One region of the Rhodococcus sp. S3 genome, then DNA from elsewhere that is predicted to be linked to it. Evidence: riboswitches for the same ligand, from Rfam matches in the RefSeq annotation. Region 1 holds a riboswitch; each other region holds the start of a gene.
The links. Region 1 has a riboswitch for S-adenosylmethionine ahead of AC0LPE_RS02135 (aminotransferase class V-fold PLP-dependent enzyme). Riboswitches for the same ligand answer to the same signal wherever they lie in the genome.
Positions count from the first base shown of each region.

Region 2: linked by a shared signal. The riboswitch ahead of AC0LPE_RS19010 (amino acid ABC transporter permease) and the one ahead of AC0LPE_RS02135 (aminotransferase class V-fold PLP-dependent enzyme) in region 1 are both predicted to bind S-adenosylmethionine.
Region 3: linked by a shared signal. The riboswitch ahead of metX (homoserine O-acetyltransferase MetX) and the one ahead of AC0LPE_RS02135 (aminotransferase class V-fold PLP-dependent enzyme) in region 1 are both predicted to bind S-adenosylmethionine.

Region 1 covers NZ_CM177074.1:457,234-464,485, forward strand. The annotation lists gene AC0LPE_RS02130 (Pls/PosA family non-ribosomal peptide synthetase) at 1-2,719, opposite strand, end outside; SAM riboswitch class IV at 2,885-3,002, shown strand; gene AC0LPE_RS02135 (aminotransferase class V-fold PLP-dependent enzyme) at 3,071-4,384, shown strand; gene AC0LPE_RS02140 (hypothetical protein) at 4,593-5,225, shown strand; gene AC0LPE_RS02145 (winged helix-turn-helix domain-containing protein) at 5,288-5,818, opposite strand; gene AC0LPE_RS02150 (YbaK/EbsC family protein) at 6,038-6,511, opposite strand; gene AC0LPE_RS02155 (crotonase/enoyl-CoA hydratase family protein) at 6,625-7,252, shown strand, end outside.
Region 2 covers NZ_CM177074.1:4,094,927-4,102,178, forward strand. The annotation lists gene AC0LPE_RS18995 (FAD-dependent oxidoreductase) at 1-1,079, opposite strand, end outside; gene AC0LPE_RS19000 (transporter substrate-binding domain-containing protein) at 1,103-2,074, opposite strand; gene AC0LPE_RS19005 (ATP-binding cassette domain-containing protein) at 2,111-2,893, opposite strand; gene AC0LPE_RS19010 (amino acid ABC transporter permease) at 2,890-3,861, opposite strand; SAM riboswitch class I at 4,091-4,183, opposite strand; gene AC0LPE_RS19015 (sulfite exporter TauE/SafE family protein) at 4,334-5,107, shown strand; gene AC0LPE_RS19020 (hypothetical protein) at 5,982-7,252, opposite strand, start outside.
Region 3 covers NZ_CM177074.1:3,590,905-3,598,156, forward strand. The annotation lists gene AC0LPE_RS16830 (hypothetical protein) at 1-521, shown strand, start outside; gene AC0LPE_RS16835 (hypothetical protein) at 568-1,782, opposite strand; gene AC0LPE_RS16840 (NADP-dependent isocitrate dehydrogenase) at 1,927-3,144, opposite strand; SAM riboswitch class IV at 3,414-3,525, shown strand; gene metX (homoserine O-acetyltransferase MetX) at 3,660-4,787, shown strand; gene AC0LPE_RS16850 (DUF3017 domain-containing protein) at 4,784-5,068, opposite strand; gene AC0LPE_RS16855 (bifunctional methylenetetrahydrofolate dehydrogenase/methenyltetrahydrofolate cyclohydrolase) at 5,095-5,949, opposite strand; gene AC0LPE_RS16860 (wax ester/triacylglycerol synthase domain-containing protein) at 5,955-7,252, opposite strand, start outside.

The DNA.
Region 1 (7,252 bases):
CGGCGAGCAACCGCACCGCCGTCAGGGTGAGCAGTGCGAAGACGAACATCGTCAGCAGCGCCGCGACGGGCAGCATCGCCAGCGAGTGCACCACGGCATCGGAGACGGTGGGGGTGTCGTGCACCCACCACACGAGAAGCGCGACCCCGGCGGCGATCGAGACGACGGGCAGGCCGCCGAGCAGGATCGACGACAGGGCGTAGACCGGCACCCACCTGCTGCCCCGCGGCGGTGTCGCGGCGGGCCACGGCCGGTCGGCCTTGCCGGCCTTGCGGGCGGGGGAGCCGGACCAGTTCTGCCCGGCCTTCACGCGGCCGAACACCGCGGATCCGGCCTCCACTTCGGCGTTCTTGCCGATCCGTGCGCCGGGGGCCAGGAACGATCGGGCGCCCACCGTGGCGCCGGCACCGATCCGGATGCTTCCGATGTGGACGACGTCGCCGTCCACCCAGTAGCCGCCGAGGTCCACCTCCGGCTCGACGGCACACCCGTCGCCGAGTTCGAGGAGACCGGTGACGGGCGGAAGACTGTGCAGGTCGACGTCGCGGCCCACCTTCGCTCCCAGCGCCCGCGCGTACTGCCGCATCCAGGGAGCGCTCGAGATGTTCACGGCGCCCACGGCCTCGGACAGTCGCAGGGCCGTCCACAGCCGGAGGTGGACGCTCCCACCGCGGGGGTAGCTTCCGGGCTTCATGCCGCGCAGCAGCAGACGTGAACCCGCGACGGAGATCGCCATGCGCCCGACGGGCGTGAGGAACAGCAGGACACCGAGCGTGACCCACCACCACGACAGGGTGACGGTCCACGGCACGTCCACGACGAGCGCGACGAGGTTGTTCAGGATCGCCAGCCAGGTCACCCACTGCAGTCCGGTGAGGGTGGTGACGACGGCGGTCACCGCGATCTGACCGAGCTGCGCGAGTCGCGGCACCGGGGTCACCTCGCGCGGGGTCGCCGCTTCCGTCGGCGCGAGTTCGTCGAGATAGACGGCGAGCGATCCGAGCCTCGGGTGGTCGTACAGTTCCGCGACCGTCATCTCCGGATACCGGCTCCGCAGCGCCGTGACGAGTTGCGCCGCCGCGAGGGAACCACCGCCGAGTTCGAAGAAGTCGTCGTCGACGCCCTCGATCCGGGCGCCGAGGATGTCGGTCCACAGTTCGGCGACCCATTCGGCGGTGGGATCGAGACCGAGTGCTTCCACCGAGTCGGCATCGGCGCCCGGCAGCGGCCACGGCAGAGCGTTGCGGTCGACCTTGCCGGACGTGCGGGTGGGGAGTTCGTCGACGAGCGCGAGGCGCGGGACGAGCGCGGCGGGGAGCTGTTCGGACAGCAGGTCGTGGGCCGAGGCGATGTCGAAGTCCGGATCGGTGGAGGCGATGTATCCCACGAGGATCGAATGCCCCGCGGCCGTCCTGCGGACCGCGCACGCACCGCCTGCCACGCCGGGCAGGTTCTGCAGTGCGTTGTCGACCTCGCCGAGCTCGATGCGGCGGCCACCGATCTTGACCTGGTCGTCGGCGCGCCCCTGGAACAGCAGGCCGGCGCGGTCGAGCGTCACGAGATCACCGCTGCGGTAGGCGCGGTCCCAGCCCAGAGTGGGCATGGGAGCGTACTTCTCGGCGTCCTTCGCCGAATCGAGGTAGCGAGCGAGACCGACACCGCCGATGACGAGTTCACCGGACGCGCCCTCCTCGACGGGGTTGCCGTCGGCGTCCACGACGGCGAGATCCCATCCGTCGAGGGGCAGGCCGATGCGGACCGGTCCGGTGCCGTCCATCAGCGACGCGCAGGCCACGACCGTCGCCTCGGTGGGGCCGTAGGTGTTCCACACCTCGCGTCCCGGAACGGCGAGACGTTCGACGAGATCGGGTGGGCAGGCCTCGCCGCCGAAGATGAGCAGACGCACCGCTTCGAGGGCTTCGGCCGGCCACATCGCCGCGAGGGTGGGCACCGTGGAGACGACGTTGATGTTGCGGGAGACGAGCCACGGCCCGAGGTCCATGCCGGAGCGGACGAGCGCGCGGGGCGCCGGAACCAGGCAGGCGCCGTGCCGCCACGCGAGCCACATCTCCTCGCACGAGGCGTCGAACGCCACGGACAGTCCGGCCAGGACGCGGTCGCCGGGGCCGAGCGGCGCCCCCTGGCAGAACATCCGCGCTTCCGCGTCGACGAAGGCCGCCGCGTTGCGGTGGGTGACGGCGACACCCTTCGGTGTTCCGGTCGAACCGGAGGTGAAGATGATCCACGCGTCGTCGTCGACGTTCGGGCCCCGCACGGCCGGGGTGCCCGACGGCGGTGCCGTGCCCGGTCCGATGCCCTCGTCGGTGACGATGGCGGTGACCTGCGCTTCCGAGAACACGAGTTCGGCCCGCTCGTCGGGATCGTCGGCGTCGACGGGGACGTACGCGGCGCCTGCGGCGAGAATGGAGAGAATCGTCACATACAGGTCGCTGCGCCCGGAGGTCATGCGCACCCCGACCCGGTCGCCGGCCCCGACGCCGGCGTCGTTCAGCGCGTACGCACCGGCGATCACCGCCTCGACCAGTTCGGCGTATTCGAGGACCGTCGAGCCGTCGTCGATCGCGGGGGCGTCGGGATGTGCTTCGGCGGTGCTCCGCAGCAGGTCGACGAGGGTGCGGGCGGGTGGGGCGTGCGACGCGCGGAGGAACTCGTCCGGGATGGGGGACCGGCCGACGGGGGTCGAGGATATGGCTGGCAACTCCGCGGGTCCTTCTGCTCGATGGATCTTCCGGTTATCTCACGTCCGGGTGGACGACAGGTGAACGTTCGGCGCGCAGAACGCGTGTCGTCCTCGTGCGGAGCCGGGCGACACGGGGCGGTGCGGGGTTGACACGGCACGGTCGTCCTGCCATTCTCTTCGCCAGGTCATGAGTACCAGCGTCAAGCCCCGGCTAGCTGGTCGGCAACCCTCCAACCGCGGTGGGGTGCTCCGGGTGACGACCGGGCCGTGAATCCACTACCGGACACGGCAAGCGCGGACTCCGTCGGCGACGAGAATTCTCCGTCGTAGGCGTCACCGGCGGGTCCCCGAGTACACGAGGGATTTGTCATGACTGCTGTAGCCACCGCCACCTGCGTCGCTCCGTTCGCCACCGTTTCCGGCTGTGACGTGCAGGTTCCGCTCGTCCAGGGTGGTACCTGCACCTACGCGAACTTCGACTACGCGGCGAGCGCACCGGCGCTGTCCGCCGTCACCGACCGCATCACCGAGCTGCTGCCCTTCTACGCGAGCGTGCACCGCGGCGCCGGCTACGCCTCGCGGATCAGCACCACCGCCTACGAGGACGCCCGCACCTCCGTGTCGCGCTTCGTCGGCGCGGCCGACGACCAGGTCGTCGTCTTCACGCGCAACACCACCGATTCGCTGAACCTGCTCGCGAGCGCGGTGCCCGGCGATGTCGTGGTGCTCGACATCGAGCACCACGCGAATCTGCTGCCCTGGAAGAACTCTCGCATCGTCGAGGCCGCAGACACTGTGTCGGAGACGGTGTGGCGCCTCGCGGTCGAACTCCAGCGCGCCCCCGCGGCCCTGCTCGCCGTCACCGGTGCTTCCAACGTCACCGGTGAGGTCCTGCCGATCGCCGAACTCGCCGAGCTCGCACACGCTTCCGGTGCCCGGATCCTCGTCGACGGTGCGCAGCTCGTGCCCCACCGCCGTGTCGATCTCGCCGAGCTCGGCGTGGACTACCTCGCCTTCTCCGGCCACAAGCTGTACGCGCCGTTCGGTGCGGGAGCGCTCGTCGGCCGCCGCGACTGGCTCGACGCCGCCGAGCCGTATCTCGCCGGTGGCGGCGCGGTGCGCGAGGTGCGCCTCGATCACACCGAATGGGCCTGCGCCCCTGCGCGTCACGAGGCCGGCACCCCCAACGTGCTCGGTGTCGCTGCTCTTGCCGCCGCGTGCGATGCGCTCGCCGGTTTCGACTCCGACGCGGTGACCCGTCACGAGGAGGCCCTGTGCGCCCAGCTCGTCGACGGTCTGCAGACCATCGACGGTGTGGAAGTGCTTCGGCTGTGGAACGATTCGGCCGACAGCGTGGGGATCGTCACCTTCACGGTCGACGGCTACGAGCCCGGCCACGTCGCCTCCTATCTGTCCGCCGAGCACGGCATCGGCGTCCGTGACGGACGTTTCTGCGCCCACCCGCTGCTCGCACGGGTCGGTCGCGCCGGCGGAGCCGTCCGGGCGTCGCTCGGACTCGGCAGCTCGTCCGACGACGTCGAGCGGCTCCTCGGAGCGCTCCGGTCGCTGGTCGAGAACGGACCGACGTGGGTGCACGCGAAGACCGACGGTGTGTGGAACCCCTCGCCGGAGACGCGCCCCGGTCTCGGAGCGACCGACGGCGACGCATCTCCGTGCGTCTAGCGGTCGACAATTCCCCATAGGATCAGTAGGGTAATTCGCATGGAACGGACGAGGACGATCGCCGCGGCACGCTGGTGCCGTCGCCATGTCGACCTCTGCCGTACGGCATCGGGAATCTGTCCGGACTGAAGGTCTTCTCCCTCACAGTCTTCCGGCTCACAGGCCGATCCCTCCGTGCCGCTCCGCGGCCCGTACCGAGAGGCATCCCATGTCCGTCGCATCCACCGTCACCCCTGTATCCGCAGATCCGGCCACCGCAGACCCGGCCGTCGTCGAGTCCGCCGCGATCCGGCCGTTGCGTGTCGCCGTCGAACTCACCGGTCACTCCGGGCCCGACTACTGGGCCGACCTGACCCTGGGACGTGCCGGCGACCCGCCGCTCGACCTCAGCGCCGATGTATCCAACGTCGTGCGGGTGCGTGCCGCCGACCTGCGTGAGGCCGGGAAACTGCGCGACCGCATCCGTGCGGAGGCCGCCGAGGAGGGCCGCGATCCCGATTCGGTCACGGTGCTCGTCGACGTCGAGGTCATCCTCGCGTCCGATGCCCGCACCGCGCGCACTCGGCGTACCCGTCCGGAATCCACTCGCGGGGAGGCCGCCACGCTGTCCTACGTCGGAACGCCCCACGGTCTCGCCGGGCTGATCGCCGACATCTACGCCGTGCAGGTCGCCGACGGCGTCACGCTGATCCCGCTCGCCGCGCCGTTCACCGTCGAGCATCTCGTCGACGGAACGCTGCCGTGGCTGGAGTCGCGCGGCCTCATCGAGGTCTCACCGACCGTCGTCGAGGTCCTGCGCCGGTTCGGTGAAGGTGCCCAGGCATCCGTGCGCGCTTCCTGACATATATCCGTATCACGAAGGAGGGGCAGGAGTTTCGACTCCTGCCCCTCCTTCGCATGCGTTCACGCCGTGCGGCGGTCGAGTGCTTCGACGACGTGCACGCGCGGATCGGGATCGAACCGGTAGCCCGACCCGCGGACAGTGGTGATGATGTTGCCGAAACGTCCCAGCTTGGAACGGATCCGGGAGACGTGGACGTCGACACTGCGGTTGCCCCGGTCGGTGTCGAAGTCGTCGTTCTCGGAATAGCCGGCGCCGAGCGGCCTCAGTGCCGCGCGGGACACCACGACGCGGGGCCGGCGAACCAGGTGCGCAAGAATCTCGAATTCGCTGTGACTCAACTCGACCCGCTGATTGTCGAGCACCAGCCCGCGGGCCGGCAGATCGATCACCAGAGGGGTCGGGCCGGGGCTGAGGAGGGTGTGGGTGCGCGCACCCGGGAGCAGATCGAGCGCGGTCTCCCGCAGGGCGTCGGCGAGGGCGGCGAGGTCGCCCGCCGACCCGGCGTTCGTGTCCGAGATCTGCACGATGAGAACGAGTTCGGGTGCATCGACCGAGCTGCCGGGCGGGTTCTCGATGGAGGACGTGGTCATGGAAGGGCTCCGCTGGTCGGAAGGTGAACGGCGCCGGACAGGCGACTACCCGCAGTAGTGCGGCGCCGGGAAAGAGGAAGGGATGGTGCGGATCTCAGAACGCACAGAGGCACGAGCGGGTACGGCACAGGTCGACATGCCTGCGGCTCCACGCTCGGACTGTCACGACGGAGAGTGTACCCGGGTGGAGATGCCGGCGGTACCGGTAGGTGGGCGGTCTCAGTCGACGTCGACGTCGATCGCCGCGGTGATGCGCATGAGCTCCGAATAGACGGTCCGGAACAGTGTGTTCGGGCATCCGCCCGACGCCCACAGATCCGGGTAGTGCTGCAGCGCACGGTCGATGTAGGTGGGCAGGTTCGTGGGATGACCGAGTGGTGCGACGCCACCGAGCGGCTGGCCGGTGACCTCCGTGACCAGATCGGGGGAGGCCGGCACGAGCTCGCCGCCGAGCCGCTCGCCGGTCCGTTCGACCGACACGCGGTGCGCGCCGGACACCAGCAGCAGGATCGGGTCGTCGTCGAGCAGGAAGACGAGCGACTTCACGATCGCGCCCACCTCCACACCCACCGCGGCGGCGGCCTGCTCGGCGGTGTGCACGGTCTCCGGCTGCTGGACGATCAGACCGTGATGGCCGCGGGCGATGAGCGTGTCCGAGACGCGGTGGGCATTCGGATGCAGCGACCTGGTCATGGATCAAGAGTAGGAAAATCGCCGCGCTATGGGCGCGGTTCCGAGGACGCATCGTCGTCGTGTCGTGGGGTGCGGTCGGTGCGAAACGAAGATCCACAAGTTACTCTTCAGTAATGTCCGATCACTCGCCCTGGAAAGCGTTCACCGTCGAACGCAAGGATCACGTCGCACAGGTCACGCTCATCGGCCCCGGCAAGGGCAACGCCATGGGTCCCGACTTCTGGGCGGAACTGCCCGTCCTCTTCGGTGAGCTCGACGCCGACCCCGAGGTCCGCGCCGTCGTCCTCGCCGGTTCCGGCCGGAACTTCTCCTACGGCCTCGACCTCGTCGCCATGGGCGGCAGCCTCGGCGCCGTCGTCTCCGGCAAGGCGCTCGCGAAGCCGCGCACGGACTTCCACACGCTGATCAAGAGCATGCAGGCGGCCATCACGGCCGTCGCCGACTGCCGCAAGCCGGTCGTCGCCGCGGTCCAGGGCTGGTGCATCGGCGGAGCGGTCGACCTCATCTCCGCCGCCGACATCCGCTACGCGAGCGCCGATGCGAAGTTCAGCGTCCGCGAGGTCAAGGTCGGAATGGTCGCCGATGTCGGCACCCTCGCCCGGCTCCCGCTCATCATCGGCGACGGTCACGTCCGCGAGCTCGCGCTCACGGGCAAGGACATCGACGCCGCCCGCGCCGAGAAGATCGGTCTCGTCAACGACGTCCACGCCGACGCCGACGCGGTGCTGGCCGCGGCCCACG
Region 2 (7,252 bases), 1.5 Mb from region 1:
GCGGTGCCGTCGGCGAGATCGGCGACGAGTTCCCCGATGGTGGGCGCGAATTTGAATCCGTGACCGGAGAATCCGGCGGCGACGGTGACGGCGCCTGCTCGGTCGACGACGAAGTTCGAGTCCGGCGTCGTCGTGTACAGGCAGGTGTCCACCCGTACGCTCCCGGCGTCGACGCCCGGCAGCCACGTGCGCGCGTAGCCGACGAGCCGGCGCACACCGTCCGGATCCGCCACGAAACTGCGACTGTCCGGTTCGACCTGCGGACCGGTGCCGTGTTCGCCGATCTTGATGCCGTCGACGGAACCGAGACCGTAGATGCCCTCCCCGTCGAGTTCGGCGCCGCGATGGTGGACGAAGCTCGGCCACTGTGCGTCGGTGAGCGGGACGAAGTGCGCCGGTTGCTCCTGTGTCGTGCGCAGGGCAGGGAGGTGGGGTGCCGTACCTCCGGTCAACCCGTCGAGGACGGTGCGCGTCCACGCTCCCGCCGCAACGACGACGTGCCTCGCGGTGATCACCTCGGTGTCGAGCACGATCTCGACGCCGCGATCGGTCTCGCGGACGGTGCGGGCCGGGGTGGTGTGCCGGACGTCCGCGCCGGCCTGCGCGGCGGCCTGCTGCAGCGCCGCCACCGAACGGTCGGCATGCAACCGACCGGCGTCGGGGTGGTGCAGCACCGTGGTGTCGAATCTGATGCCGGGCCAACGGCGCTGCGCCTCGGCCGGTGTGAGGACACTGTGCGCGATACCGAGCTGATACAGCGCCGTCGCCTTGGCGTGGACGGCCGCGGGCAGCCCGTGGTCGACGGCGCCGGTGAGCTCGAGGACCCGGCTGCCCGTGGTCTCCTCGAGCCGCCGCCAGAGCGGTAGGGCACGAGCGGCGAGCGCGGTGTAGAACTGCCCGTCGTAGGCCTGCCGGTAGATGCGGGAGCTGCCGTGGGAGGCACCGCGGTGGTGCCCCTGCTCGAACTGTTCGAGCAGGACCACCGTGCGGCCACGTGCGGCGAGTCGCCACGCCGCTGCGGAACCGATGACACCGCCACCGACCACCACGACGTCGACGAGTCTGCTGACACGAGTCATGCTGTCTTCCTGTCGTTTCGGGCCTAGGAGGTCTTGGGCAGGCCGGGCGGGTTGATCCGCGAGACCTCGATCGCTTCGCTGCTGATGCCCCACCGATCGAGAACCTGTGCGTACGTGCCGTTCTCGATGACGTGGTTGATCGCCTCGTTGATCGCCTGGATCAGGCCGTTGTCCTTCTTCGTCAGTACCGCGATCTCACCCTGCAGGTCGAGACCGGCTCCCGAGAACGTGCCGGCCACCTCGGTCTCACCGGACTGCAGCGCGTGGAAGGCAGACGTCGGATTCGGGCCGACGTACGCGTCGATACGGCCGGAACCGAGCGCGAGGTAGTAGTCGACGGCGTTCTGGTAGTACAGGATCTCGGCAGGTTCGAGTCCGGCGGCGACGTTCTGTTCGTTCCACTCGACGAGCAGTGCCTCCTGGTTCGTTCCGGAGCCGACGCCGATCGTCAGGCCTGCGATGTCCTCGGGTCCGTCGAAGGTGATGCCGCTGTCCTTGCCGACCTCGACGGCGAGGCTGTCGAGGCGGTAGGTGGCGAAGTCGTACTTCTCCTTGCGTTCCTCGGTGACGGTGACGTTGGAGATGAACACGTCGGCCTCACCCGAGTCGACGCGGACGAAGTTCTGGGCCCAGTCCGCGGCGGTGAGTTCGATGTCGAGGTCGAGAACATCGCCGATGAGATGGGCGAAGTCGGTCTCGGATCCGATGATCGTGGTGTCGTCGTCGGCGTAGAAGCGCAACGGCGGCACCGTACCGGCGTTGCCGGTGACGACGAGCGTGCCGCGGTCGCGGATCTCCTGGGGAACCTTCGCGGCGATCTCCTCCACCGGGTCGGTGGTGATGCGGTTCTGGTCCGCGGTGAGGTTGTAGCCGGCCGCCGTGGCGTCGGTGTCGGTACCGGCCTCTGCGTCGGAACTGCAGGCCGCGGCGCCCAGGAGAGCGACGGCGGTCAGGGCCGAGGTCAGCAGGCGGACCCGGGGGGAGGAAGCGAACATCGTTACCTTCTCGAATGCTGTGGTGGGGAGGGGGAATCAGAGAACGCGAGACAGGAACGACGCGGTGCGTTCCTGCTGCGGGTTGTCGAGGACCACGTGGGGTGGTCCCTGTTCGACGATGACGCCGCCGTCCATGAAGACGACGGTGTCGGCGACCTCACGGGCGAAACCGATCTCGTGCGTGACGATCACGAGGGTCGCGCCGTCGCCGGCGAGGTCGCGGATGACGGCGAGAACCTCGCCGACGAGTTCGGGGTCGAGAGCCGAGGTGGGTTCGTCGAAGAGGATCACGGCGGGTCGCAGGGCCAGGGCCCGCGCGATCGCGACGCGCTGCTGTTGGCCGCCGGACAACTGTTTCGGATAGTCGTGCAGTTTGTCGCCCACACCGACACGGTCGAGCAGGGCGCGAGCCTCGGCCTCGACCTCCGCCCGGTCGCGCCCCTGCGCCGATACCGGCGCCTCGACGACGTTCTCGAGTGCGGTCAGGTGCGGGAACAGGTTGAAGTTCTGGAAGACGAAGCCGATGCGGGAGCGCTGGCGGAGGATGTCGCGGGCACGCAACTCGTGCAGCTTGTTTCCGCGCCGTTTGTAGCCGATGAGTTCACCGTCGATGCGGACGGTGCCGCGGTCGACCTTCTCGAGGTGGTTGAGGGTGCGCAGGAGGGTGGATTTCCCGGAGCCGGACGGTCCGAGGATCACGGTGACCGTGCCCTTGCGCAGCTGCAGGTCGATGCCTTTGAGAACTTCGAGTGCGCCGAACGACTTGTGGACTCCGCGCACGTCGACGACGTGGTCGACGTCGTCCCGGGTGGCGGTCACTTCGTCGCTCCTCGGGGTGCACCGATGCCGCTGTCGCGGATCTCGCGGTATTTCGCGACCACGCGCTGCCACGGGGTGAGCGGCAGTGCGCGTGCCGAACCGCGGGCGTAGTGCCGTTCGACGTAGTACTGCCCGATCGACAGGATCGTGGTGAGGATGATGTACCAGACGGTCGCGACCATGAGCATCGGAACGACGCGTCCGGTGCGACCGAAGATCACCTGTACCTGGTAGAAGAGTTCGGCGATGGCCATGGTGGAGACGATCGAGGTGCCCTTGAACAGGCTGATCACCTCGTTTGCGGCGTTCGGAAGGATCGCCCGCATGGCCTGCGGGAGAACGATCTTCATGAACTGCCGGTAACGCGGGATGCCGAGCGCGTTGGCGGCCTCGATCTGACCGTGGTCGACGGAGATGATGCCGGCGCGGATGATCTCGGCGGAGTAGGCCGCCTGGTGGAGCGCCAGACCGATGACGGCGGCTGTGAATCCCGAGATCACCCCGGCCACACCGAACTCGAAGAAGGCCGGCCCGAAGGGGATGCCGATCGACAGCGTCTTGTACAGGTACGCGATGTTGAACCAGAACAGTAGCTGGACGATGAGCGGGATCGATCGGAACGCCCAGATGTACGTCCACGAGACCACTTGCAGAACAGGATTGTTCGACAACCGGCCGACCGCGAGGAGCACACCGAGAGCGAAGCCGAGGACCGTGCCCCACAGTGTCAGTTCGATCGTCATCCACAGTGCGGACAGCACGGACGACGCGGTGAAGTACTGCGCGAAGGTCGCCCAGTCCCAGCCGGGGTTGGTGACCAGGCCGTGCACGAACTGGGCGACGAGGATCAGCACGGCAGCGCTGATCACCCAGCGCCACGGATGCCGTTTCCGGGCGACGGCCAGGTCCTCGTCGTCGGTGTGGTCGGCCGGGGCGTCGGGGATGCGGAGATCGGTGGACGTGCTCACGGCGACGTCCTGGGGGCGGGAGCCATCGGGATGGGCCTTTCGGGAATGCGGGGGTGCGGGGGTGCAGACGTGAGTCCCGGCCCGTCCCCCTGCGGACGGGCCGGGACTCACGCGGCGAAGGACGACGGGCGGTCTACGTCAGCGACGACACCGGTGCGAAGTACCGCGGCACAGGTCGATGTGCAGGCGGCACCACGAGGCGCGCTCGGTCCAGCGGGTCATGCTCGTTCCTCCATCGATCCCGGCGGTAGCACCCGCACCCGCGCACGGGGGGTTGCTGCGACGTCGTGGAGCCAGGTCTCTCGGTCGCTCTGGATGGTCGCTGCTCAACCTACGGAGTGCGGCGCGTCGTGGACAGGCTTTCTCTCACCGTGGCGGAAATACCGTCCCTCGTCGAGACCGATGTAGATGTCGACGTGGTGCCCCGACATCGACAACAAGGCCGGTTTCGGCACGCCGTAGACTCGCCTCGGTGACCCCGCTCGAACTTTTCCTCGTCGCATTGGCCGGGCTCGGCGCCGGAGCGATCAACTCCCTCGTCGGATCCGGCACCCTCATCACCTTCCCGACGCTCGTCGCGTTCGGTGTACCCCCGGTGACCGCGACGATGTCCAACGCGATCGGCCTGGTCGCGGGAGGCGTATCGGGCACCTGGGGGTATCGGCGCGAACTGCGCGGGCAATGGGAACGGTTGCAATGGCAGATCCCGGCGTCGTTCTGCGGGGCGTTGGTCGGAGCGTGGCTCCTGCTCCACCTGCCGGAGACCGTCTTCGAGACGGTCGTGCCGATCCTGCTTCTCCTGGCACTCACACTCGTCGTGTTCCAGCCGAAGATCCAGGCGTGGGTGGCTCGCCGGACAGGTGGCGACGCCGACGGCCGTCTCGGGCCGGTGCGGATGACGTTGCTCGTCGTCGGCACCTTCGCCGTCGGCATCTACGGCGGCTACTTCACGGCGGCACAGGGCATTCTGCTGATGGGCCTGTTCGGAGCATTGCTGCACGACCACATCCAGCGACAGAACGCAGCGAAGAACCTTCTGTCGCTGGTCGTGAACATCGTGGCCGCATCCGCATACATCCTGGTGGCGTTCGACCGGATCAACTGGACCGTGGCCGCGCTGATCGCCGTGGGCTCCTTGATCGGTGGTTATCTCGGCTCCCATTACGGCCGACGCCTGTCGCCGGTGGCGCTGCGTGCGGTGATCGTCGTGGTCGGGTTGATCGGCCTGTACCGACTGCTCGCCTGACCCGTCTCCGCGAAGACGGTGAGAACACCCCGCTCCGGCATCAGACTGTAGCCGCGCCGATCCCTACACGCTTCGGACGGGAGAGCGCAGTCATCTGAGAGACGCGAACGTGGTGACCTGCGGTCGACCTCAGCGCGCTCCCACCCACAGGTGCCCCCCAATGCCGTCGCAGGAACCAGCAATGCACGAAGTACCATCCGCCTCCGAATACGAAGGGCCCGGAGTGCGAATGACACCGGTCGGGGGCAGGCTTCGGTGGGCGTGGAGGGTCCTCGCCCTCGGCTCGGAACTCCCACAACGCCACGGTGTCGGCGAGCCCGGCGAAGTCGTGCGGTGGCGTGCCGGCGGGAATCTCTACACGGAAGCACAGAGTCCGCACAACCTTCGGTTCGAGCATGAGGCTGCCGCCCGTCGCCGTGAGCGGTTGACCGTCGACCACAGTCGGAGATCCGAAACCTCCCGCGTTGCAGGACGATGCGGGAGCCTCCGATACGGAGTACCGCAGAACCCCCGCAACCGAGTTCGGTGTCGTCAACGGTGGTCTCAACATGATCGTTACCGGCGTCGTCACCGTCGGAAGCGTTCGTAACGCAACCGGCGCATAGACCGGCTCACCTGGTTGGAGAGAGAGCGGGTCGATGGAGAACTCGAATCGTCCGGCGCCTTCTCGGGTCCCGTACTCTCCCCAGGAGCCTGACTCGCTCTGGTCGATGCCGAAGTTTCCCTGAATCCCGGCTCGGTCCGGCGGCGGATGTAGATGCGATCCGAATCCGCACGCCGAAACCAGGCCGACGATGCAAGAGATCACCAGCAGACGCGCGCCCCTACCGGCAGGTTCGGCCGCACGCACTGTGATCACCTCCTGCCTGGCGTGCTATTCGTCCACGTTGTCGTCTGCTGCGGGTGCAGCGGTTGGGCGCGCGGCTTCCTCTGCCGGTTCGGTAGACGCTTCTTCGTCCGGCACGTCCGCTCCGGTCGTCGCAGGAGTCGCCGTCACCGAAGTCGGTACAGAGACCGCGGGCGCCGACGGAAGAGTGAAGATCCAACCGGCCGTGCCGGACGGACGCAGCATCACCGCGTTTCCACCGTTGAGGACATCGAACGTCACCCATCCCGTATAGGTGGAGTTCGGAGAGAAAGAGGCCGGCATCGAGGCACCACCGCCACACGACGCGGTCGGTGAGCCGACCGGAGCCGTACCTCCGTCCGGAAGTACCTCACGGAAGTCCCGGGCGCGTACTCCGTTCAGCTGCGTGCTCCCCGAACCATCGGACGTCTCGACCTCCAGGAGAACCGCGACGCATCCGCTGCTGCGTGAGACGTCACGAACGGTCGCAGTGCCGAGAACACTTCCATCCGAAGCGACCATCGAGAACGGAACTCGAGCACTCACGCGACTCGGAGTCGAGGGTCCGTTGGGAGCCGGCGTCTGGACAGGTGCCGGTGTAGGTGCGGGCTCGCCAGGCGGCGTGGCGGATATGGTCGTCGGCGCTGTCGAGGTCGCGTCTTCGACTGAACCAATATCCTTGCCATCGACCTCAGATTCCCGGGCTTCGTCGACCGCACTGTCGGACGTTTCGGAGTTGTCGTCGCCCTCCGCGGCCTTCGTCTCGTCTGCAGTCTTGCCGCCTGGTGATTTGCCGTCCTCTCCCTTGCCATTCTCGTTGTCCTCGCGAGTCGGATCCGAGGCTCCGGTCGATCCTTCGGTACTGCCATCGAATTCACGAGGGTCTCCCCCGACGCGTCCATCGTCAGCACCGAATCGGACGTCTTCGCCTTCCTCTCGAGAATCGGTAGGCTCTGGCAGAGTTTCGGCTTCCTCTATGAGATTCTCGTCTATCAGATAATCAATGGGCGAAGTAGCGCTCGGTCCTGACGCATCGAGCTCACATGACATTGATTCGTCAGCGCGATCGTCAGTTTCTCCAGTTACTTCCAGCTCGTCTGCGCCAATCTCGAGACCAGCAGGTTCAGTTCCGAACGATGTTCCAGAGACAGATTCGACGAGGTGAGAGTCGACGGATTCAGTTGGAGTCGCTTCCACCGTGCCGACATCGTCATCACCTTCATCGACGAGCGAGCTATCTCTCGGCTGCGTTCCCTTGCTTGTGACGGAACAAAGAGACGTTTTGTGGGGGCCCAACA
Region 3 (7,252 bases), 2.0 Mb from region 1:
TCGTGCCCGAGAAGCAGGGCGGCTGGACGCGCACCGCACCCGGCGAGGAGCCGGTGCCCGTCCACGAGGCCGCCGAGTACCACCGCCGGCAGGGCACTCCGGTCGTGGTGGTCGCCGGTGAACTCTACGGCGCCGGATCGGCGCGGGACTGGGCCGCGAAGGTCACTCGGCTGCTCGGCATCCGCGCGGTACTCGCCCGCAGCTTCGAACGCATCCACCGCACCAATCTGGTCGCAATGGGTGTCCTGCCGATCCAGTGGCAGGGACCTGCCCCGGAAAACTTCGACGGCAGTGAGGAGATCGACCTGCTCGGACTGGCCGATCTCGGATCGACCACCGAGATCACCGTCCGGGTCCGCCGTGCGGACGAGATCGTGTGGGAGGGCACGGCGCTCTGCCGGATCGACACTCCCCTCGAGTGGGAATGGCTGCGCGCCGGGGGTCTGTTCGGCCACCTGCTGACCGAGCAGACGGAGCGGCAGCGGGCAACGGAGCCCGAACCGGTGGGCGCGCACCGGTAGACGAGTGGATCGATGGGGACGTCCTCCGAGGAGGACGTCCCCATCGTCATGTCGGGTCCGCCGGAGCGACGCGGGCGACGGTGCGGGCCCGCACGATCAGATGACGGAGCGGCGGGACGGAACCCTCCGCTCGACCGTTCCTCCGGTCACCGTCGAGCTCGGCCCGCCGCACCCGGTACCGCTCGCGCAGCACCGCGGCGCGCAGGGCGGCGGTGACACCAGGGAAGCGACCGCGACGGCCCACTCCGACGGTGCCGAGGAGCAGGACGGCAGCCGGCAGCACTATCCAGGCGTACAGGACGGCGGCGGAGGCGATCGCCTCGGCGACGGCGTCCTCGTCGAGTGCCGCCCACACGATTCCCGCACCGACCACGACGTAGAGGGTGCCAGCCAGGGCCGCGGACAGGACGGCGCCGACGTATCGGCGGAGCAACCAGCAGCGGACCGTCCACAGCACGAGGACGACGGCCGTGAACATCGTGATCGCGGACGTGACCACCACGAAAGCGACGTCCGAGGAGTCCAGGAGGAGTCCGGAACCCGACTCGTCGTCGAACACCACGATCATGAGGAGCCCCGTCACCACCGTGACGACAGCCAGGATCGCGAGTTCGACGGCGAGCGCCGCGAAGGGGTGGCCGGCGACCCGCGGGTCGCCCGGTCGCAGCCTCGCTGCCGTGGCGAGCAATTCACGCCGGCGCAGCAGCGACGCCTCCCGGCGCAGACGACGGCGGGCACCGACGCCACGCTGGGTCGCGAGAAACAGGTCCTGGCTGAGCACGACGATCACGAAGACTGCCGGGAACAGCAGCAGCGCCGCCAGATCCACGGAGTGCGGGAGGCCGTCGAGCAGCGCAGCGACGAAGGTCATCGTCGCCCCGACGCCGAACACCGACCCGCACAGTTCGAGGTGTTCGAGGCGCAGCGCTTCGGTCGACCGGGACGAACCCTCCGCAGTGATGGCCGGTCCGAGCGACCACGCGATGAGATTGAGCGCGATGACGAGGGCGGCGAGCACCCCGAGGACGGCGGCGGCCTCACCCATCGTGAGGGTGGTGAGCACGCCGCTGCGCACCGGCGTGGACCGGTCGTAGGCCAGTTCGTCGGTGCGGCGGGCGACCGCGTGGATCAGATTCGGTGCGAGCGCGACGGGCAGGTAGGCGAGCGCCGAGCCGAACATCAGCATCCACACCCGGGTCCAGAACCGCCGGCGGGCGTGCGCTCCGCCGCGGGCTTCGGAGTCGGTGGCAGTGGTGGTCACGGCCGTCCTCCTCCCGGGCCTGACGGTGATGCGACTGACAGTGGTACACGAAACGGTAGCCGGTGCCGGGAGTGCTCGGGAACACGACACGGGACGCCCGATTCGGGCGTCCCGTGTACGTGCTGTCGAGAACGGAGCGGAAGGTCAGGCGCGAGCCTTCTGCAGGTTCTCGTCGAGTGCGGCGAGGAACTCCTCGGTGGTCAGCCAGCCCTGCTCGGGGCCGACGAGCAGGGCGAGGTCCTTGGTCATCTGACCGGCTTCGACGGTCTTGATGACGACATCCTCGAGCTGCTGCGCGAACTCGATGACCTCGGGGGTGTTGTCCAGCTTGCCGCGGTGCTCGAGGCCACGGGTCCAGGCGAAGATCGACGCGATCGGGTTGGTCGACGTCGGCTTGCCCTGCTGGTGCTGACGGTAGTGCCGGGTGACGGTGCCGTGTGCGGCCTCCGCCTCGACGGTCTTGCCGTCCGGGGTCATCAGGACGGAGGTCATCAGACCCAGCGAGCCGTAGCCCTGCGCGACGGTGTCGGACTGGACGTCGCCGTCGTAGTTCTTGCAGGCCCAGACGTAGCCGCCCTCCCACTTGAGGGACGATGCGACCATGTCGTCGATGAGGCGGTGCTCGTAGGTGAGACCGGCGGCGTCGAACTCCGCCTTGAACTCTTCCTCGTAGATCCGCTGGAACTCGTCCTTGAACATGCCGTCGTAGGCCTTCAGGATCGTGTTCTTGGTCGACAGGTAGACCGGGTAGTTGCGCTGCAGGCCGTACGAGAGCGAGGCGCGCGCGAAGTCCTGGATGGACTTCTTGTAGTTGTACATACCCATCACGACGCCGCCGTCCTCGGGGATCCGGCAGACCTCGTGCTGGATCGGCTCGCTGCCGTCCTCGGGCGTGAAGGTGATGGTGACGGTGCCCGGGCGGTCGACCTTGAAGTCGGTGGCGCGGTACTGGTCGCCGAACGCGTGGCGGCCGACGATGACGGGCTTGGTCCAGCCCGGCACCAGGCGCGGCACGTTCGAGATGATGATGGGCGCGCGGAAGATGGTGCCGCCGAGGATGTTACGGATGGTGCCGTTGGGCGACCGCCACATCTTCTTCAGGCCGAACTCCTCGACACGCGCTTCGTCGGGGGTGATGGTGGCGCACTTGACGCCGACGTTGTGCTTCTTGATGGCGTTCGCCGCGTCGACCGTCACCTGGTCGTCGGTGGCGTCGCGGTTCTCCACGCCGAGGTCGTAGTACTCGAGATCCACGTCCAGGTACGGGTGGATCAGCTTGTCCTTGATGAACTGCCAGATGATGCGGGTCATCTCGTCGCCGTCGAGCTCGACGACCTTACCTTCAACCTTGATCTTGGACATATGCGCTTCGTGTCCTCCTAGGACGTTTCTGTAGGTCCCCAATCGACCGCACTTTGTGGGTGCGGTCGCCGTCGGCTCGCGAGCAGCGAGCATGGCCGTGTCCACGTCCTGGACCGCGGCCAAACATGACAAGCGTACTGCTATTGCCGACGACCGCAAAGCACCTCGTCCCAGCCCCACGCCCTACCGACCGGTAACTTTCCTGCTGGTCAGGGATGTTCAGAGGGTGCATAAGACCCTGCGACGGAGAGTCGCTAGACTGCCGGGAAAGTCATGAGTGCCAGCGTCAAGCCCCGGCTTGCTGGCCGGCAACCCTCCGACCGGGGTGGGGTGCTCCGGGTGATGACACGGTCGGTGGAACCCCACCGACAAGCCTGTTGTCGGGAGGACTGAGATGATGATGTGCTGTCGCACCCAAGCCACGATCACACCTCCCATCACCGCCGGAAGGACACGATGACCGACATCCGCAGCCGGCGCTGCCAGCCCACCGCGAGCCTCGAGGCGGTCACCTCTTGACGGCGGGCACCGAGCGGCGTCGCGTCGAACTGCCCCCGGCGGATGGACGCCTCGACACCATCGACATCGGCGATCTCGCGCTCGAGAGCGGCGAGACGCTGCCGAACGTCACGATCGCCGTGCAGAGGTGGGGCGAACTCTCCCCCGCCCGCGACAACGTGGTGCTCGTCGAACACGCCCTCACCGGCGACTCGCACGTCACCGGCCCCGCCGGACCGGAGCATCCGTCCCCCGGCTGGTGGTCGGGCATGGTCGGCCCCGGTGCTCCGATCGACACCGATCGCTGGTGCGTGGTCTCGACGAACATCCTCGGCGGGTGCCGCGGCTCCACCGGGCCCGGCAGCACCGCGCCCGACGGCAAGGCCTGGGGGTCCCGCTTCCCGCTGATCACCGTGCGCGACCAGGTGGCGGCCGAGGTTGCGCTGCTCGACAAGCTCGGCATCGACGTCCTCGCCGCCGTGACCGGCGGATCGATGGGTGGCATGCGCACTCTCGAGTGGATCATCGCGTACCCGGAGCGGGTGCGGGCGTCGCTCGTCCTCGCCACCGGTGCCCGCGCGACCGCCGACCAGATCGGCACCCAGACCGCGCAGATGGCTGCCATCACGGCCGACCCCGACTGGCAGGGCGGCGACTACTACGGCTCTGGGCGGCGTCCCGAAGCCGGGCTCGCCATCGCCCGGACCATCGCGCACCTCACCTACCGGACCGAACTCGAACTCGACACGCGCTTCGGGAATCTCCCCCAGGACGACGAGGACCCGTGGCGTGGGGGCCGGTACGCCGTGCAGAGCTATCTCGAGCACCAGGCGCGCAAGCTCGTCGCGCGCTTCGATCCCGGTACCTACGTGGTGCTGTCCGACGTGATGAACCGGCACGACGTCGGCCGCGGACGCGGCGGCGTCGAGGCCGCACTCGCGTCCACCCCGGTCCCGACGATCGTCGCCGGCGTCGACTCCGACCGGCTGTACCCGCTGCGCCTGCAGCAGGAGATCGCCGATCTGCTCCCGGGATCGGGCGACCTGCGTGTGCTCGTCTCCCGCGACGGGCACGACGGATTCCTCACGGAGGCAGACGAGGTCGCGAAGCTCCTCGTCGAACTGATGAAGCTCGCCGAGGGCTAGTCGGTTCCCAGCGGGTCGATCGACGCGGCGAGCGCCACCACGATTCCGCCGACGACCATCATCGAGGCGACGTCGAACGCCTTGCCGCGTACCGCGAGGACACCGACCTTGTCCTCGTCGAGAGCCCAGCGGAACAGGCCGGCGAGGATCGTGGCGCCGCCGAAGACGAACGCTCCGCGTCGCCACCGGTCGGCGATCACCAAGATCACCGCTGCCGCGATCACCAGGGTGACCGCGAGCAGCGGCAGGTTCAGACGCGTGAATCGCAGAGCCTGAGCCATCTCGTCTCCCGGAGTCGTCGACCTGCTTATCGGGACGCGAGCTGCTCGGCCCGCTCCACGACGTTGGTCAGCAGGAAGGCGCGGGTCAGCGGTCCGACGCCCCCGGGGTTCGGGGACACGAAGCCCGCGACCTCACGCACGTCCGCGGCGACGTCGCCGCGCAGTCCGTCCTCGGTGCGGGAGACACCCACGTCCAGCACAGCGGCGCCGGGCTTGACCATGTCCGCCGTCACCAGGCCGGGAACACCTGCGGCTGCGACGATGATGTCGGCGCGGCGCACCTCTGCGGCGAGGTCGCGGGTGCCGGTGTGGCAGAGGGTGACCGTCGCGTTCTCCGAACGACGGGTCAGCAGCAGACCGATCGGGCGACCGACGGTGACGCCACGACCGACCACCACCACGTGCGCGCCGGCGATCTCCACGTCGTAGCGGCGCAGCAGGTGGATGATGCCGCGCGGCGTGCAGGGCAGCGGAGCCTCCTTGCCGAGCACGAGCCGGCCGAGGTTGACCGGGTGCAATCCGTCGGCGTCCTTGCCCGGATCCATGCGCTCGAGCGCCGCGTTCTCGTCGAGATGCTTCGGCAGCGGGAGCTGGACGATGTAGCCGGTGCAGGCAGGATCGGCGTTGAGCTCGTCGATCGCCTCGAACAGCTGTTCCTGGGTGATGTCGGCGGGCAGATCCTTGCGGATCGACGTGATGCCGACCTTCGCGCAGTCGTTGTGCTTGCCGCGCACATAGGCCGCGGATCCCGGATCGTCGCCGACGAGGATCGTGCCGAGACCGGGCGTGACGCCCTTGGCCTTCAGCGCATCCACGCGGACCTTCAGGTCCTCGAAGATTTCGTCGCGGGTTGCTTTGCCGTCCAGGATCGTCGCAGTCACGTCGTTCATTCTTCCAGGCGCCCGTCCGGCGTCGAATCGCGGCCGGTACCGGAAACCGTCCGCGCGCCCGGAGGCAGGCACTCCCGGGCCAGTTCCGCGAAGGCCTCGGCGAGATGCCGCTCGTACTGCCCGGGGTCGGGCATGCAGGAGTCCGAGGCCAGAAAAGACAAGGTGAGGGCCTCGCCGAGGGATGTCACGGAGTGGACGAGACCGTAGTTCCGGTTGAGCATCGGAGTACCGATCGCCTCGACGGCGGGACTGTCCCCGAAGCGGAGTCCCTCGACCGGCCCGCGGGGCACATTCGTCACGGTGGTGTTGGCCAGCGGCACCACGTCTCCCGTGGGCCCCACCCGCCCGCGGTGCGCTCGCCGGATCGTCATCGCCAGGTCGAACGCGGGCGATGCATCCACCGCCGCAACGGAGGCAGCCGCCTCCGGACGCCGGATGCGCTGTTTCTCGAGAGCGGCCGACTCGTGGACTCGGCGGAGCCGCTCGCGCGGATCAGCCCGATCGAGGTGCAGGTCGACATACATGAGCGTGACCTTGTTCTCCGACTCCGCTCCCGCTCCGTCCCGGAGGGATCCCGGAACGATCGCCGCCGGCGAGTCGGCGGGAATTTCCTCGTGGGATGCGAGGTAGGCGCGCAGTCCGCCCGAGACGACCGTCAGGATCACGTCGTTCACCGAGGTATCCGTGGCGCGCGCGACGGCACGCACCTCCGGCAACGGCATACGGACGACGCCGAACTGCCAGGGGCCGCCGGCGTCGGTGTCGAAGCGGGTGCGGGGACGCTGCGGCCGGGGCGCGGTGATCTCCCCCGAGGTGGTGAGATCACCCAGTGCTCGTCGAGCGCGACGTGCTGCGACCAGAGCCGGGAGCATCCTCGCGTACCGGAAGGGCAGCGAGACCGCCGCGCGGACCGGTCCCGGCACGGCGACGACGCGTCCTCCCGTCGAAGGGGCGGCAGCCGGATCGTCGAGCAGCGCACGAGCGATCTCGACGGCTCCGAGCCCGTCGGTCACCGAGTGGTGCAGGAGCAACGCGACGATGGTGGCGCCCTCGGGAAGGTCCTCGACACCGCGGATGTCGCTCAGGACGTGCACTTCCCACGGCGGTGCGGACAGATCGAGACGGCGTTCCTTCGTCGACGCGAGCAGCCGATGCAACTCGCTGCGCGAGGTCGGTCCGATCGTCTCGTACCGGACGTGATCGTCCGGATCGACGTCCGTCTCCACCCAGTAGGGGAAGTCGAGGTTCGCCGGCACGCGGTGCAGACGTCGGCCGAGCGCCGGTGCGCGATGCA